Regions from separate parts of the Exiguobacterium sp. FSL W8-0210 genome, predicted to be linked through region 3. Evidence: riboswitches for the same ligand, from Rfam matches in the RefSeq annotation. Region 3 holds a riboswitch; each other region holds the start of a gene.
What was found. A riboswitch is a leader RNA that binds a small molecule or an ion and turns the genes downstream of it on or off. The one in region 3 is predicted to bind S-adenosylmethionine.
Positions count from the first base shown of each region.

Region 1: another riboswitch for S-adenosylmethionine. It lies ahead of MKY22_RS13470 (methionine ABC transporter ATP-binding protein); the one in region 3 lies ahead of MKY22_RS12490 (methionine ABC transporter ATP-binding protein).
Region 2: another riboswitch for S-adenosylmethionine. It lies ahead of msrA (peptide-methionine (S)-S-oxide reductase MsrA); the one in region 3 lies ahead of MKY22_RS12490 (methionine ABC transporter ATP-binding protein).

Region 1 is NZ_JBBOUK010000001.1:2,582,700-2,587,769, reverse strand. Features, by position in the region: gene MKY22_RS13480 (MetQ/NlpA family ABC transporter substrate-binding protein) at 1-720, opposite strand, end outside; gene MKY22_RS13475 (methionine ABC transporter permease) at 748-1,413, opposite strand; gene MKY22_RS13470 (methionine ABC transporter ATP-binding protein) at 1,403-2,416, opposite strand; SAM riboswitch class I at 2,501-2,606, opposite strand; gene MKY22_RS13465 (aminotransferase class I/II-fold pyridoxal phosphate-dependent enzyme) at 2,669-3,856, opposite strand; gene MKY22_RS13460 (alpha-glucosidase) at 4,005-5,070, shown strand, end outside.
Region 2 is NZ_JBBOUK010000001.1:423,267-428,336, reverse strand. Features, by position in the region: gene MKY22_RS02305 (M20 metallopeptidase family protein) at 56-1,234, shown strand; SAM riboswitch class I at 1,297-1,400, shown strand; gene msrA (peptide-methionine (S)-S-oxide reductase MsrA) at 1,495-2,025, shown strand; gene MKY22_RS02295 (DMT family transporter) at 2,102-2,584, opposite strand; gene MKY22_RS02290 (Crp/Fnr family transcriptional regulator) at 2,597-3,265, opposite strand; gene MKY22_RS02285 (DMT family transporter) at 3,281-3,709, opposite strand; gene MKY22_RS02280 (NAD(P)H-dependent flavin oxidoreductase) at 3,847-4,785, opposite strand; gene MKY22_RS02275 (gamma carbonic anhydrase family protein) at 4,876-5,070, shown strand, end outside.
Region 3 is NZ_JBBOUK010000001.1:2,388,362-2,393,431, reverse strand. Features, by position in the region: gene MKY22_RS12500 (PLP-dependent cysteine synthase family protein) at 1-793, shown strand, start outside; gene MKY22_RS12495 (bifunctional cystathionine gamma-lyase/homocysteine desulfhydrase) at 786-1,952, shown strand; SAM riboswitch class I at 2,010-2,114, shown strand; gene MKY22_RS12490 (methionine ABC transporter ATP-binding protein) at 2,193-3,215, shown strand; gene MKY22_RS12485 (methionine ABC transporter permease) at 3,212-3,877, shown strand; gene MKY22_RS12480 (MetQ/NlpA family ABC transporter substrate-binding protein) at 3,910-4,743, shown strand; gene MKY22_RS12475 (MDR family MFS transporter) at 4,823-5,070, shown strand, end outside.

The DNA.
Region 1 (5,070 bases), 190 kb from region 3:
GACTTGTGAGTCCGCATCTTTCGTTTGGACAGCGACGAGGTTCCGGTACTTCTCGTCCATTGTCTCGAGCGCTAACGCATCGAGTAAATCGAATTTCGCAGCCAAAGCGAAGTTCCCTGGAACGGCTGAGATATCGACGCTTTCGACGGCGCGTGGTAGTTGAGCCGCCTCGAGTGGTTTAATGACGAGTTTCTTCGGATTCTTAACGATATCTTTCTCTGAAACAGTCAGTGGATCAACATCTGGCTTCAGTTCAATCCAGCCTTGTTCCGCAAGTAAGTTCAACGCCCGCGCTTGGTTCGTCGGATCATTCGGCGTCGCGACTTCAGCACCCGTCTTGACGTCGTCAAGTGTCTTCGCCGTCTTACTATATAGTCCCATCGGTGCCGTCGGAACGGTGATGAGTCCTTTTAGGTCGAGATTTTTTTCTTTAGAGAATGTCTTCAGGTAAATCGAGTGTTGGAATAAGTTAGCGTCGATATTGCCGCTACCGAGCGCGATGTTCGGTTGGATATAATCACTGAACTCGACGATTTCGACTTTGTAGCCTTGCTTTTCAAGTTGTGGTTGAATCGCTTGTTTGACCATATCGCTATAAGGACCGCTTGTCGCCCCGATCTTGATCGTCTTGTCTTTTTCATCAGCGCTGCTGTCTCCACATCCTGCGAGGACTCCTGCACCGAGTAAGGCTGTTGCTAAAAAGGCGTATCGTTTTTTCATGATTCCACTCTCCCTTTGTATGTATGATTAGCGTTTATCTGTTTTTCGCGCCAGTTGATTCCCAAGTGCTTGAATGCTTTGGACGATGACGATGAGGACGACGATCGTCACGATCATGATGAGATTATCGTAGCGATAGTAACCGAAACGGATCGCGAGGTCACCGACACCTCCGCCGCCGACGATCCCAGCCATTGCCGAGAAGCCGATCAAACTGATCGTCGTTAGCGTGATGCCCTGAATGATGCCAGGGAGTGCTTCTGGTAAAAGGATACTGACGATGATCCGTAATGGTTTCGCACCGCACGCTTCCGCTGCTTCGATCAAACCAGGTGGAATCTCACGCAGTGATGTTTCGACGAGTCGTGCGAGAAACGGAATCGCTGCGACACTGAGGCTGACGGATGCTGCTGTCGGACCAATCGTATTATCAAGCAAAAATTTCGTTAATGGAATGAGGGCAACAAGCAAGATGATGAACGGCAAGGACCGGACGATGTTGACGACGAAGTCAAGGACACGTCGGATGGCAATGTTTTGAAAGAATAAACCGCGGTCGGTGACGAACAAGAGAATCCCGAGCGGAATCCCGACGACCAATGCGAAGGCAAGTGAAATTCCGACCATCCACGCCGTCTCACCGAGCGCCTTCAAGAGCTCAGGTAACATCGTTTGAATACGATCAAGCCACATCCTGAATCACCTCGAGTGTATGAAGTTCCGTCGCGAGCCAGTCGAGGGCAGGTGCGATTTGATCGGAGGATCCCGTCAAGCTGACGATTAGGACACCAAAAGCGACGTCTTGGATGTAATCGACTTTTCCGTGCAGGATGCTGACCGAGATATCGTATCGACGGATGGCTTCCGACAACGTACTTTCACCGGTCTTCTCGCCCGTGAACTGTAGGCGGATGATCTTTCCCGGTGTCGCTTGCAAGATGCGTTCCGGTAGCTCGATCTGGAGTGCCGTGTCGACGTAATGTTGTGTCACCGGATGTTTGGCTTGACTGAACAAATCGTATGTAGAGGCAACTTCGACGACTTCCCCTTGAGACATGACCGCGACACGATGGCAAATCTGTTTGACGACATCGATCTCATGCGTGATGAGGACGATCGTCAATCCGAGTCGTTCATTCAAATCTTTCAACAAATCTAAAATCTGCAGCGTCGTGACCGGATCAAGGGCAGAGGTCGCTTCGTCACATAACAAGACGGTTGGATCATTCGCGAGTGCCCGGGCAATCCCGACGCGCTGTTTCTGTCCGCCGCTCAACTGACTCGGGAAGTTCGTCTCAAATCCTTCAAGTCCGACGAGCGAGATGAGTTCGCGAATTCGCTCCGGGAAATCTGCTCGTTTGACGCCAGCGGCCTTGAGCGCAAAAGCGATGTTATCCGCGACGTTGCGCGACTGAATCAATTGGAAATGCTGAAAGATCATTCCTGTCCGCAAGCGAAGTTGACGCAAATCTGCTTTTGACATCCCGCCGAGCGAGACACCGTCGACCTTGACGGTTCCCTGTGTCGGATGCTCAAGCCCATTGATTAGGCGAAGCAACGTACTTTTACCGGCACCGGATTCACCGATGATCCCAAAGATTTCTCCTTTTTGGATCGTCAAATCGACATCCCGTAATGCAAAAATCGGGGTCCGGTCTCGAACGAACCGTTTTGTAATGTGTTTGAATTCAATCATCCGCTCATCTCCTCATACAAAAAAAGTCGCTTTTTCCTAGTAGCAGAGCAACCAGAAAAAAGCGACGAAAGTGTAAGATTTCGTAACTTATCTCTCAGAATGAAAATCATTCTGTAGGATGTGGCACCGTTCCTTACAGGTGGTTGCCGGACGTCGTTGGGCCTAATCCCTCGGTCGCTCTCGATAAGTAGTTATGCTGTTGGGATTTACTTTAACGGAAATGATTCCCATCTGTCAAATGTTTTTTCAGAATTATTCCGCAACAGGTGTCCGGAACAGGTTGAGCGTTCCGATTCGATCGACGGCTTCTTCTAGACGTTCGACGTCAGCAATCAAGCTGATCCGTACGTAGCCTTCACCGTATTCGCCGAAGAAGGATCCAGGGGTTACAGCGACGTGTGCTTCGTCAAGCAGGTGATCGGTGAAGCTTTGGGACGTGTATCCTTCAGGCACCGGAAGCCAGACGAAGAAGGAACCGCCCGGTCGTGGTCCGCTCCAACCGATTGCATCGAGTTTAGCGAACAAGGCATTACGTCGTGTTTCGTATAAGCTACTTAACTCACGGACACATGTCTGGTCACTCGTCAGGGCAACGGTCGCTGCATGTTGGATCGGTGTGAAGGCACTGACGTAGAGATGTTCCTGATACGTCTCGATGCTTGAGATGACGGACGGATTTCCGATCGCGAAAGCGATTCGGAAGCCAGACATGTTGAAGCGTTTCGAGAGTGAGAACAACTCGATTCCGACCTCCTTCGCCCCTTCCGTCTGCAAGAAGCTTCGTGTGGGACCATCAAAGCTGATGCCGCCGTAGGCTAAATCATGGACGACACAAATATCATGGGCATCCGCGAAGGCAACGGTCTGTTCGAAGGCTTCTGCTGTCGCTGTCGCACCTGTCGGATTACTCGGGTAATTGAGGAACAACATCCGGGCGCGCTCGACATCTGTCGTATCAAGTAAATCGTAATCCGGCAGGAAGTTATTTTTCTCAAGCAATGGAAGTGTAATCGGGTAAGCACCAGCAAGTGCTGCTCCAGACAGGTAATCCGGGTACCCCGGATCCGGGACGATGACACCTTCTCCAGGATTGACGATCGTTTGTGGTAAGGCGACGATTCCGGCTTTACTACCGAGAAGAATTGCGACCTCGGTTGCCGGATCGATCGTGACGCCGAATTCGTTCGCATAAAAGCTCGCGACGGCTTGCTTTAGAAAATCATGTCCACGAAATGGTGGATATTGAAGGTTTGTTGGCTCATCGATCGCCTGTTTCAAGGCGTCGAGAATATGTACGGGCGTCGTTTGATCGGGTGTTCCTTGACCAAGGGTAATGACATCATGTCCGGCAGCTTTCACAGCACCGATCCGGTTCGCAAGTTCAGCGAAAACGGGAGCAGGAAGCCGATCGATGGCGATGGATGGAGCGAAATGTTTCATGGATGTGTGCCTCCTTCGTAGTATTGTCGTCAAGGATAACGAATATTCAGTCAAAAGAAAAGAACTTTTTTGAAATTCAAAAAAATCGTCCAATAAACAGGTACAGATATGTGGAGCGGGAATAGAGAGTAGGGAGAGGAGTGAGGAGATGAAGCGAGCTAGCTGGAAAGAAGCAGTCGTCTATCAAGTCTATTGGCGCAGTTTTAAGGATTCGAATGGGGACGGCATCGGTGATTTGCGAGGTGTCATCGACAAGCTAGATTACATCGCATCGCTTGGTGTCGATATCGTCTGGTTAAATCCATGTTACCGTTCTCCAGACATCGATAATGGCTATGATATTGCCGATTATTACACGATCATGGACAAGGCGGGGACGATGGGCGATCTACAAGAGTTGATCACAGCGGCTCACGGACGCGGCTTAAAGATAATTCTTGATTTGGTCGTCAATCATACGAGTGACCAGCATGACTGGTTCCGTCAGTCGCGGGACCGAATCCACGACAAGGATGATTGGTACATCTGGAAAGATGGAACGAAAGAGACGCCCCCGAACAATTGGCGGTCTTACTTTGCGCCGAACCCGTGGACGTGGAGTGAAGAGCGCGAACAATATTATTTCCATTCCTTTGCGAAAGAACAACCGGACTTAAACTGGGAACAACCGGCTGTCCGGCAAGCGATCTACGACATGATGAACTGGTGGATCGCTCAAGGGATTGACGGTTTCCGGATGGACGTCATCAACTTGATCAAAAAACGTTCGCTTGAGGATGTCGTCAATCCGTTTAATCTATCGTATCTCGGGAATCAACCAGGTGTGCACGACTTCCTTCAGGAAATGCATGCGAACGTCCTTGCCGGGAAAGACTTGTTTACAGTTGGTGAGATTCCGTTCGTCGGTCCAGAAGACGGTCTGTTATATGTCAGTGAAGAACGTGAAGAACTTCGAACGCTGTTTCACTTCGAAATCGCGGACGACATGGAGGCGATGGACCTTTTACGATTCAAGGAAATTCAGAAACGATGGTATGACGTCTTATACCCATTAGGTGTCAATTCACAGTTTCTCAACAACCACGATCATACGCGACAAGTGACCCGCTTCGGCAGTGAACGATACCGAGTCGAGAGTGCGAAACTACTCGGTTTGATGTTGCATACATTACCTGGCATTCCATACGTGTATCAAGGAGAAGAGATTGGGATGA
Region 2 (5,070 bases), 2.0 Mb from region 3:
TTACCTGTATCTGTACCCATTTTCACGAAAAGACACACGTCAAAGGAGCTTGAAGATGCAAACTCAACTTTTTGAAGCACTTGAACAATTCGAACCGACGATGATCGCGTTACGTCGTGATTTTCATCGACATCCGGAACTCTCTTTCCAGGAAGTCCGCACATCAGAACGAATTGCAAACTTTTACGCGGAGCAGGGCATCCCTTATCAAACAGCCGTCGGAGGTCGTGGTGTCGTCGCGACGATCGAAGGCAAACAGCCTGGTCCGACGATTGCGGTCCGTGCCGATTTTGATGCTTTACCACTTCAAGAAGAGACGACGCTTGCCTTCCGGTCGATCCATCCCGGGGTCATGCATGCATGTGGACACGATGGTCATACGGCGATCGTGATGGCCCTTGCTGCTACACTCTATCCGTTACGCGATCAATTGCAAGGAACGATTCGGATCATCCACCAGCATGGAGAAGAGGTCTTTCCCGGTGGAGCCATCCAAATGATCGAAGCCGGCGTCCTCGAAGGGGTCGATGCAATTTTCGCGACACATCTCGAAAATGATTTACCGGTTGGCACGATTGGGTTTCGGGAAGGACATACATTATGTGCGATCGACGAATTCGAAATCATCGTCCATGGTCAAGGTGGTCATGCGCAAGCACCGCACAAAACAAAAGATGCGCTCGTCGCTGGAGCGCAACTCGTCTGCAACTTACAACATCTCGTTAGTCGACGGGTCGATCCGTTTGAGCCTGCTGTTCTTGCAATTGGTTCTTTCCATGCGGGAACGGCTCCGAACATCGTCACGGGTGAAGCACGCATCGTCGGGGAAATCCGGACGTTCAATGAAACACTGCGGCATCAGCTCCGGCAAGAAGTCGATCTTGTCGCCAAAACGACATGTGCCGGCATCGGTGCTACCTATTCAATCGACTTCACGACTGGTTACCCGGCGCTCTGGAATCACCCGGATGAGACAAAACTCGTTCAGGAAGCTGCTGCTTTCTTACCGGAAGCATCCGTCCGGGCACTCACACCAATGATGGCGGCGGACGACTTCGCACATTACTTAACACACGTCCCGGGTAGTTATTTCTTTACCGGCTCTGGCTATACGGACGGTCGCGTCAACTATCCGCAGCACCATCCACAGTACGAGATCAATGAACAAGCGTTGTTGATCGGTGCGAAGACACTTGGAGCAACCGTTTTACGTGCCTTAAATTCTAAGGATTGACTTTATTTCTTTGTGAATGGTATCATCACAACAATGATAACGAATGACATCAACTTCATATACCCTTATCAAGAGTGGACCGAGAGATCTGGATCGATGACGTCCCAGCAACCTGCGCATAGCAAGGTGCTACGACCAGCAAAGCGAAAGCTTTGGTTGATAAAAAGCGGCGACTCCTTTTGCAACCAAGCGAAGGAGTCGTTTTCGTTTTCTCGCTGTCAGACATACAATGGGGATTTCCCACGGAGAGGAAGAGACAGATGGAAAAAGCAACATTTGCAGGTGGATGTTTTTGGTGCATGGTGACACCATTTGAAGAATTACCAGGAATCGAGGGAATCGTATCAGGTTACATGGGCGGACACGTCGATAACCCGACATACGAGCAAGTCAAAACAGGAACGACGGGACACCTCGAGGTCGTCCAAATCACGTTTGATCCGAGCCTGTTCCCGTACGAGCGTTTACTTGAACTCTACTGGCCCCAAACGGATCCGACGGATGCAGAAGGTCAATTCCAAGATCGCGGTACGCAGTACGCGCCAGCAATCTTCTATCATACGGATGCGCAGCATGAAGCTGCGATTACTTCCCGTGACGCTCTTGCTGCAAGCAACCGTTTCAAACAACCGATCGTGACGCGGATTGATGCCGCTTCTGAATTTTATCCAGCGGAAGAGTACCATCAAGACTTCCATAAGAAAAATCCAGAACACTACAAAAAAGATCGTGCTGCTTCTGGTCGTGATGCCTTCATCGAACAGGAATGGAAAGATACGACGACGGTCTAATTCAAAAAATGCATATAAAAAACAGGTCAGTAAACATTTGTTTGCTGACCTGTTTCATTGTTATGAAAAAAATAAGTCATGAAACACGTTCTACTTGATCCTTCGCCCTCTCTTCCGGCGCGACGACTTGATACCGCTTCAAAACGAAGATCCCACATACCATGACGGCGAGACCGACGAGCTGACCGAACGATAAATCAATTTGTGGTAAACCGAACCAGCCGAACGTATCAACAGCAAGAGCAAAGCTTAACTGCGAAATCAGAACGACAGAGATCGCGATGGACGGACCAAGCAACTGAATCCCACGCATGACACAAAAAACGACGCCGACACCGACAAGTCCACCAAACCAATAGAGTGGCGATACGTTTTGGATCTGTCCGATTGTTCCACCACGAAACAGAACATACGTGACACTTGCTCCGATGAAACCGACGAAGAAGACCAGCGTCGTTGTCGCCCAAGCACCGAACGCGTCACTCATCCGAGCATTCAATACCGTCTGTAAACTGATTAACATCCCTGCCAACACGGCACACACGATTCCTATTACCATGTTCGTTCCTCCTTACTCATAGCTGTTACCGTTCGCCTTCTCGCGAATCCGCTCCAAATCGACGATGATGATTTTCCCGCGTCGTCGAACGAGAATCTCCTCTTCACATAATTTCGTGATGATCCGGTTGAGATGGCGATAACTCGTTCCAAGCCAGTCAGCGACGTCATGCAGGTTCGACGTCCGCATCTCCTGATAAAACAAACTGTCACTGGCTTCAGAAGCGATCGATAACAAATACCCTGCAAATCGCTCTTCGACGGTATACAACACGTGATGCGACGCTGATTTCGAGTCGGCATACCACTTGGCTGTGATCGTGCGTAATAAAAATTGCAGAAAGACGTTCGTCGTATTGTGCTCGCGTAAAATCGCATACGGTACGCTCAACACCTCGACGTCGGTCACCGCTTCGACCGTATTCAATACTTCCCGTTCGTTGATGAACTCAGCGTCACCGATCACTGTCAGTGGTGTCTTGAATCGCAGAATCCGCTGTTTCCCTTCTGACGAGGCAGCAGATATCTTGACCTTGCCTGCGACGATGAAGTACATCCGGTCGATCGCTGCCCCTGTCGTACAGAGGAGTTCCCCTTTTTGGAAGGTTTCTTGACGCAACCTAGCGCGCGTCTCTTCCGTCAAAATCGTATCCAGTCCGTACTGTTGAATGACGGTTTCCATGTTTATTCCCTCCCTTTAGGCAAGTGAGAAAATCGCAACTCCTGCAAGCATGAGACCCACACCAACCCACTGACCACGATTTCCTTGTTTTTTTAAGACACCGAACCATCCCTTTAAATCAATCACAAACGCACATAAAATCTGTGCGACGAGTAATAAACACATCGCCCATGTCATCCCGAGTTTTTGGATTGCTGTCAGTTCCGTTACGACGACTAGCACGCCAATCAAACCGCCGCTTGCATAAATCCACGGTAACTGACGGAAGCCACCGATTTTCCGATCTCGTACGAAACTGTAAATGACTAAACAACCCATCAGACCCACAAAGTGGACGATCAATACGGACAACCACGGTCCGACGCCTGTCGCAAGGCGCGCATTGAATATGCCTTGCAGGGCGATGAACAGACCGCTCATCAAAGCAAACACGACTCCTTGCACGTCATCTCCTCCTTTAATCTCTACACTAGAGTAGACCTTACTCGTGCCCTACTTGAAAAGGACAAATGTCCCATTTTCAAAAAAACATGAAAAAACCCGCTGTCCACAAGTGGCATCACGGGTCCCTCACTATATACTCATGTCGTAAAACGAGTCGTCGTTTGTTTCAGCTGTTCCTCTGCTTCCGCCATCATGCGCGTAAACAACTCCGCAACAGTCGGCACATCATGAATCAATCCCGCAACCAGTCCAGCGTTGACATACCCTTTCTCCTCATCGCCCTCAAGAGCGCCCGTAATATGATACGACTCATTCGTCTGATCGAGAAAAGCAGCAGGTGTCTCTGCTGTGAGTCGTTCGACGTAAGGACCATCAAGGACACGTCGGACGAATCCGACGGAACGTCCGATGATACGTGTATCGGTATCGGTCGCATCCATTAAGTGCGCCTTGTATGCCGAATGAACCTTCGCCTCTTCCGTCGCGATCAATCGTGTTCCGAGCTGGGCACCAGCCGCACCAAGTAACAGAACAGCTGCCAGTCCACGGCCGTCACCAATCCCACCCGCTGCCAGGACCGGAATGTTGGCCCGATCGACGAGTTGCGGAATCAAGGTCAGCGTCGTCAACTCGAGCGGTGAATTGATACCTGCCGCTTCAACTCCCTCCGCTACGAGTACATCAGCGCCCGCCTGTTCTGCCTTTAACGCCTGTTTGACTGAAGCGACAACCGCGATCGTTTTGATGCCGGCAGCTTGAAGTCGCGCTATGTACGGTGCCGGGTTTCCTGCCGATAAGGAGACGACCGGGATCTTTTCTGCAATCGCGAGATCAATCAGTGCTTCCGTATAAGGAGACACCCGAATCGCGATGTTCAAAGCAAATGGTTGATCCGTCAGCATTCGTGTCTCGTGAATCCGCGACGCCACTTCATCGACCGACAATGTCCCGCACCCGAGCGTTCCGAGTCCCCCGGCATTCGAAACCGCTGCCGTCAGCGCCGCATGACTAATGTTACCCATTCCTCCTTGGATCAAAGGATATCGAATTTTAAAGAGCTCACAAATCGGAAACATGTCTTTCCTCCGTTCTCGACTTCACTCACATGCTATACTGACATGGAATGAATAGTAGTTCATCTTATTATAGAAACGAGGTATTCTGTTATGAAGATTCCGTATCAATCGATTCATCCGAACGTTGCCTCCGATGTATTCATCGCTCCTGGCGCTTATCTGATCGGAGACGTCACGATCGGTTCCGAGTCTACCGTCTGGTTCAACGCTGTCTTACGCGGTGACGAAGGACCGATTACGATTGGGAAACGATGCAGTATCCAGGACAACGCGACGATTCATCTG
Region 3 (5,070 bases):
CCGCCTTGGCATTCAACTCGTTGATGCAGCAATCGAAAACGGACATGTGACACCAGGCGGTACGATCATTGAGCCGACAGCCGGGAATACCGGCATCGGCTTGGCGCTCGCCGCTAAAAAATACAATCTTCAAGTCATCTGTGTCGTTCCGGAAAAATTCAGTCAGGAAAAACAGACGTTGATGCGGGCACTCGGCGCAACCGTCGTCAACACGCCGACTGAACTCGATATGCAAGGGGCTATCGACCGGGCAAAAGAACTCGGTCAGGAAATTCCGAACAGTTACGTTCCGTTACAATTCGAAAACGAAGAGAACCCAGTCACGTATCAGCGGACACTCGGTCCTGAGCTGATTGCGGACTTGCCGCACATCGACTGGTTCGTTGCCGGTTGTGGTTCAGGTGGTACGTTCGCCGGAACAGCGGACTTCTTAAAACAACGTCTCGGTACAAAAGCAGCGATCGTCGAACCGGAAGGCTCCGTCTTAAATGGTGGTCCAGCCGGTCCGCATAAGACAGAAGGCATTGGAACAGCGAAATGGCCAAGTCTCGTTCCGCGTGAACTCGTCGACGAGATTCATACGATTTCTGACCGCGATGCATTTGACGCGGTTCATACACTCGCTGCTCGCGAAGGATTACTCGTTGGTAGTTCAGCAGGTGCAGCGCTCGTTGCTGCGCTTGATATCGCGAAGCGTCACCCCGGCAGTACGATCGTCACCGTCTTCGCAGACAGTGCCGAACGCTACTTAAGCCAACAAATCTTTGAAAAGGTGGACGAAACTCATGCGTAAGAAGACAGCATTGATTCATGGAGGAACAGGTGTCGACCGGGCAACAGGAGCCGTCACACCTCCGATCTATCAAACAAGCACATACAAGCAGGATAAAATCGGTCAACTTAAGGACGGATACGAATACTCACGGACAGCGAACCCAACACGGACGAGCATCGAACGATTGATTGCGGATCTCGAGGGCGGCGCACGTGGTTTTGCCTTCGGTTCTGGGATGGCAGCGATCCATGCCGTCTTCCACTTGCTTGAGTCTGGCGACCACATCGTCATGACGGATGACGTCTACGGTGGTACGTTCCGCTTGATGCAACGCGTCTTACCAAAGTTCAACATCCAAGTGACATTCGTCGATACGACGGACCTTGCAGCGACGGAAGCAGCGATCCAAGACAACACGAAGATCGTCTACGTCGAAACACCGACGAACCCGTTGTTGAAAGTAACGGACATCGCAGCCATCGCAACGATTGCCAAACGTCACGATCTTAAACTCGTCGTCGACAACACGTTCGCGACTCCATATCATCAACAACCACTCGCGCTTGGTGCAGACATCGTCTTGCACAGTGCAACAAAATACATCGGCGGACACTCGGACGTCGTCGCTGGACTTGTCGTCGTCAAAGATGATGCGCTCGGCGAAGAGCTTCACTTCATCCAAAACTCGACAGGCGGCGTACTTGGACCGCAAGACAGCTTCTTGCTCGTCCGTGGTCTTCGTACACTCGGTATCCGGATGGATGCGATCGAAGAGACAGCACATGATCTCGTTGCGTTCCTACAAGCGCAAGATATTGTCTCAAACATCTTCTACCCGGGACTTGCATCGCATCCTGGTCACGACATCCAAGCGAAACAAGCGACTGGGTTTGGTGGGATGATCAGCTTTGATGTTGGTTCAGCAGCGAATGCAGAAAAACTCGTCGAGGCGACACACTTCTTCACACTTGCTGAGAGTCTTGGTGCCGTCGAGAGTCTGATTTCCGTTCCGGCACGGATGACGCACGCGTCGATCCCAGCAGAGCGTCGGGCAGAACTCGGCATCACAGACGGTCTCGTTCGGATTTCAGTTGGACTTGAGGACGCGGAAGATTTGAAAGAAGACTTAACACGTGCTTTCACGTTCCTCGAAAAAGTTTCTGAAAAAACTGTTTGACAACAAAAATAACCCCTGCTAATATTCAGAATATATTCTACAAACTTAATACCGAAACTCTTATCGAGAGTGGTGGAGGGACTGGCCCGATGAAACCCGGCAACCGCGGATCTAATCCGAAGTGGTGCTAATTCCAGCAGACAAAAGTCTGGGAGATGAGAGCAAATGGTTTTGTGTACTGAAAAGTGCGCGCGTTTGCTCTAAAACGCGCGCACTTTTTTTATTTTAGGAGGGACAGTTGTGATTCGTTTACAAGACGTAGGAAAGATTTATCGCTCAAAGCGCGGAGCGGTCGAAGCTGTCGCGAATGTCGATCTGACAATCGAACGCGGTGAAATTTTTGGAATAATCGGTTATTCCGGAGCAGGGAAATCGACCTTGATCCGATTGCTGAATATGCTTGAAGCACCAACGAGTGGTTCGATCCAAATCGATGGTGTTGAAATGACATCACTAAAACCAAAGGAATTACGAGGCGTCCGTAAGAATGTCTCGATGGTCTTCCAACATTTCAACTTATTGTGGTCACGAACAGTTGAAGAGAACATCATGTTCCCACTCGAGCTCGGTGGCTTCCCGAAAGCACACCGCAAGGAACGGGTAGCGGAACTGATCCAACTCGTTGGTTTGGACGGACGCGAAAAAGCCTATCCGTCACAATTATCCGGTGGTCAAAAACAACGTGTCGGTATCGCTCGGGCACTGGCATCGAACCCGGACGTTCTCTTATGTGACGAGGCAACAAGTGCACTCGATCCGAAGACGACGGACTCAATCCTTGAGTTACTCGTTGACATCAATGAAAAACTGAAACTGACGATCGTCTTGATCACACACGAGATGCACGTCATTCAAAAAATCTGTCACCGGGTCGCCGTCATGGAAGCCGGTAAAATCGTCGAGCAAGGACCGGTCGCAGAGGTCTTCCGTCATCCGAAGCAAGCGATGACGAAGGAGTTCGTCAAACAATTGACGTCGCCTTCGGAAAACGAGTTGACGTTCGCGAAACTACGCGAACGGTACCCAACCGGAAAAATCGTTCAGTTGACGTTCGTCGGATCAACAGCGGAAAGCCCGATCCTCGCGGAAGTCATGAAGGATTCACCGGTCCTGTTCAACATCATCGGCGGAAACGTCGGTCAATCACAGGAAGGGGCACTCGGTACACTGTTCATTCAGTTGATCGGGGAAACAGCAGCAACACAAGCGGTCATCACGAAGCTTCAAGCCAGTGATGTTGAAGTGGAGGTGGATCACCGATGATTTCATTCTTTGACAACCTAGATTGGGACATGGTGTGGGAAGCGACAGGCAGTACCGTCTATATGACGGCAATCGCTGGGTTTTCAACATTCGTTCTCGGTTTGATCATTGGTTTACTATTGTATGCGACAAACGAAGAGTTATTGTTCAAGAATCGGGCGTTCTATTCAGTGTTGAGCTTGATCGTCAACGTCTTCCGTTCGATTCCGTTCATCATCTTACTGATCTTATTGATTCCATTTACGACAGCGATCGTCGGTTCGTTCCTCGGACCAACGGCAGCATTACCGGCACTGATTTTCGGTGCTGCACCATTTTACGGTCGGATGGTTGAACTCGCGTTACGCGAAGTCGATAAAGGTGTCATCGAGGCAGCGGAATCGATGGGCGCGACGAAGTTCCAAATCATCTATAAAGTCTTAATCCCAGAAGCATTGCCTGCCATCGTTTCTGGTATCACGGTCACACTCGTCTCACTTGTCGGTTATACGGCAATGGCCGGAGTAGTCGGCGGAGGTGGACTTGGGGACATGGCCTTCATCGAAGGATTCCAGCGTTCTCAAAACGATGTCATCGTCATTGCGACACTCTTAATCTTAGCGATCGTCTTCGTCATCCAAATCATTGGTGATTTGCTGATCCGTGCGATCGATAAACGTTAATTCAAATTTTATTCATATTGGAGGAATCATTCATGAAAGTTTGGAAAAAATTCGTAGGTACTGCCGCTGTATCCGTTTTAGCAATCAGCCTTGCTGCATGTGGCGAAAAATCATCAGGATCAGGTAGCGACGACAAAACACTCGTCATCGGTGCTTCAAACGTACCGCACGCTAAGATTCTTGAGCACGTCAAAAAAGAATACGAAGCAAAAGGTTACAAGCTTGAAATCAAGAAGTTCCAAGATTACGTACTTCCGAACAAAGCGCTCGCTTCAAAAGAAATCGATGCGAACTACTTCCAGCACGTACCGTATCTTGAGCAACAAGAGAAAGAAAACAAATCGTATAAGTTTGCGAACGCAGGTGGCGTCCACGTTGAACCACTCGGTATCTACTCGAAGAAATACAAGTCACTCGATAAGTTGCCAAACGGTGCAACGATCTTAACGAGCTCAAACGTCGCGGAACGCGGTCGTGTCTTGACGTTCCTTCAAAACGAAGGGTTGATCAAGCTTAAAGACGGTAAAACGACAGATGCACAACTCGGTGATATCGCAGAGAACCCGAAGAAACTCAAGTTCAAGACGAACATCGAAGCTTCACTTCTTCCGCAAGCTTACAAAAACAATGAAGGTGACGCCGTCCTCATCAACACGAACTATGCGATCGATAACGGTCTGAACCCATTGAAAGACGCGATCGCTTCGGAAGATGAGTCGTCACCATACGTCAACATCATCGTCACACGTGACGGCGATGAGAAAGACAAGCGTGTCACGACACTTCTCGATGTCTTGCACGAAAAGAAAAACCAAGATTGGATCCTCGACAAGTACAAAGGTGCAGTCGTTCCAGTCAGCAAATAAGTTTACCGAATCCGGCATCCTTCCTATATAATGGAAGGATGCTTTTCATTTGTCTGAAACAGGGGTTAGGGGGAATCATATGCAACGCATTCGTCAACTGCATCCGTTGACACTCGGGGTCTTGTTCGGGACGTTTTTCTCGCGTCTCGGAACGTTCATCACGATGCCGTTCTTCGCCATCTACATGACGACCGTCTTGAAGTTTGATCCGGTCGATGTCGGCTGGGTCCTCAGTATCTCAGCGATCGCCAGCCTCATTATGAGTTTCATCGGTGGTACCTTGTCGGATCGGTATGGTCGCCGGGCGATGATGCTTGCCGGAACGAT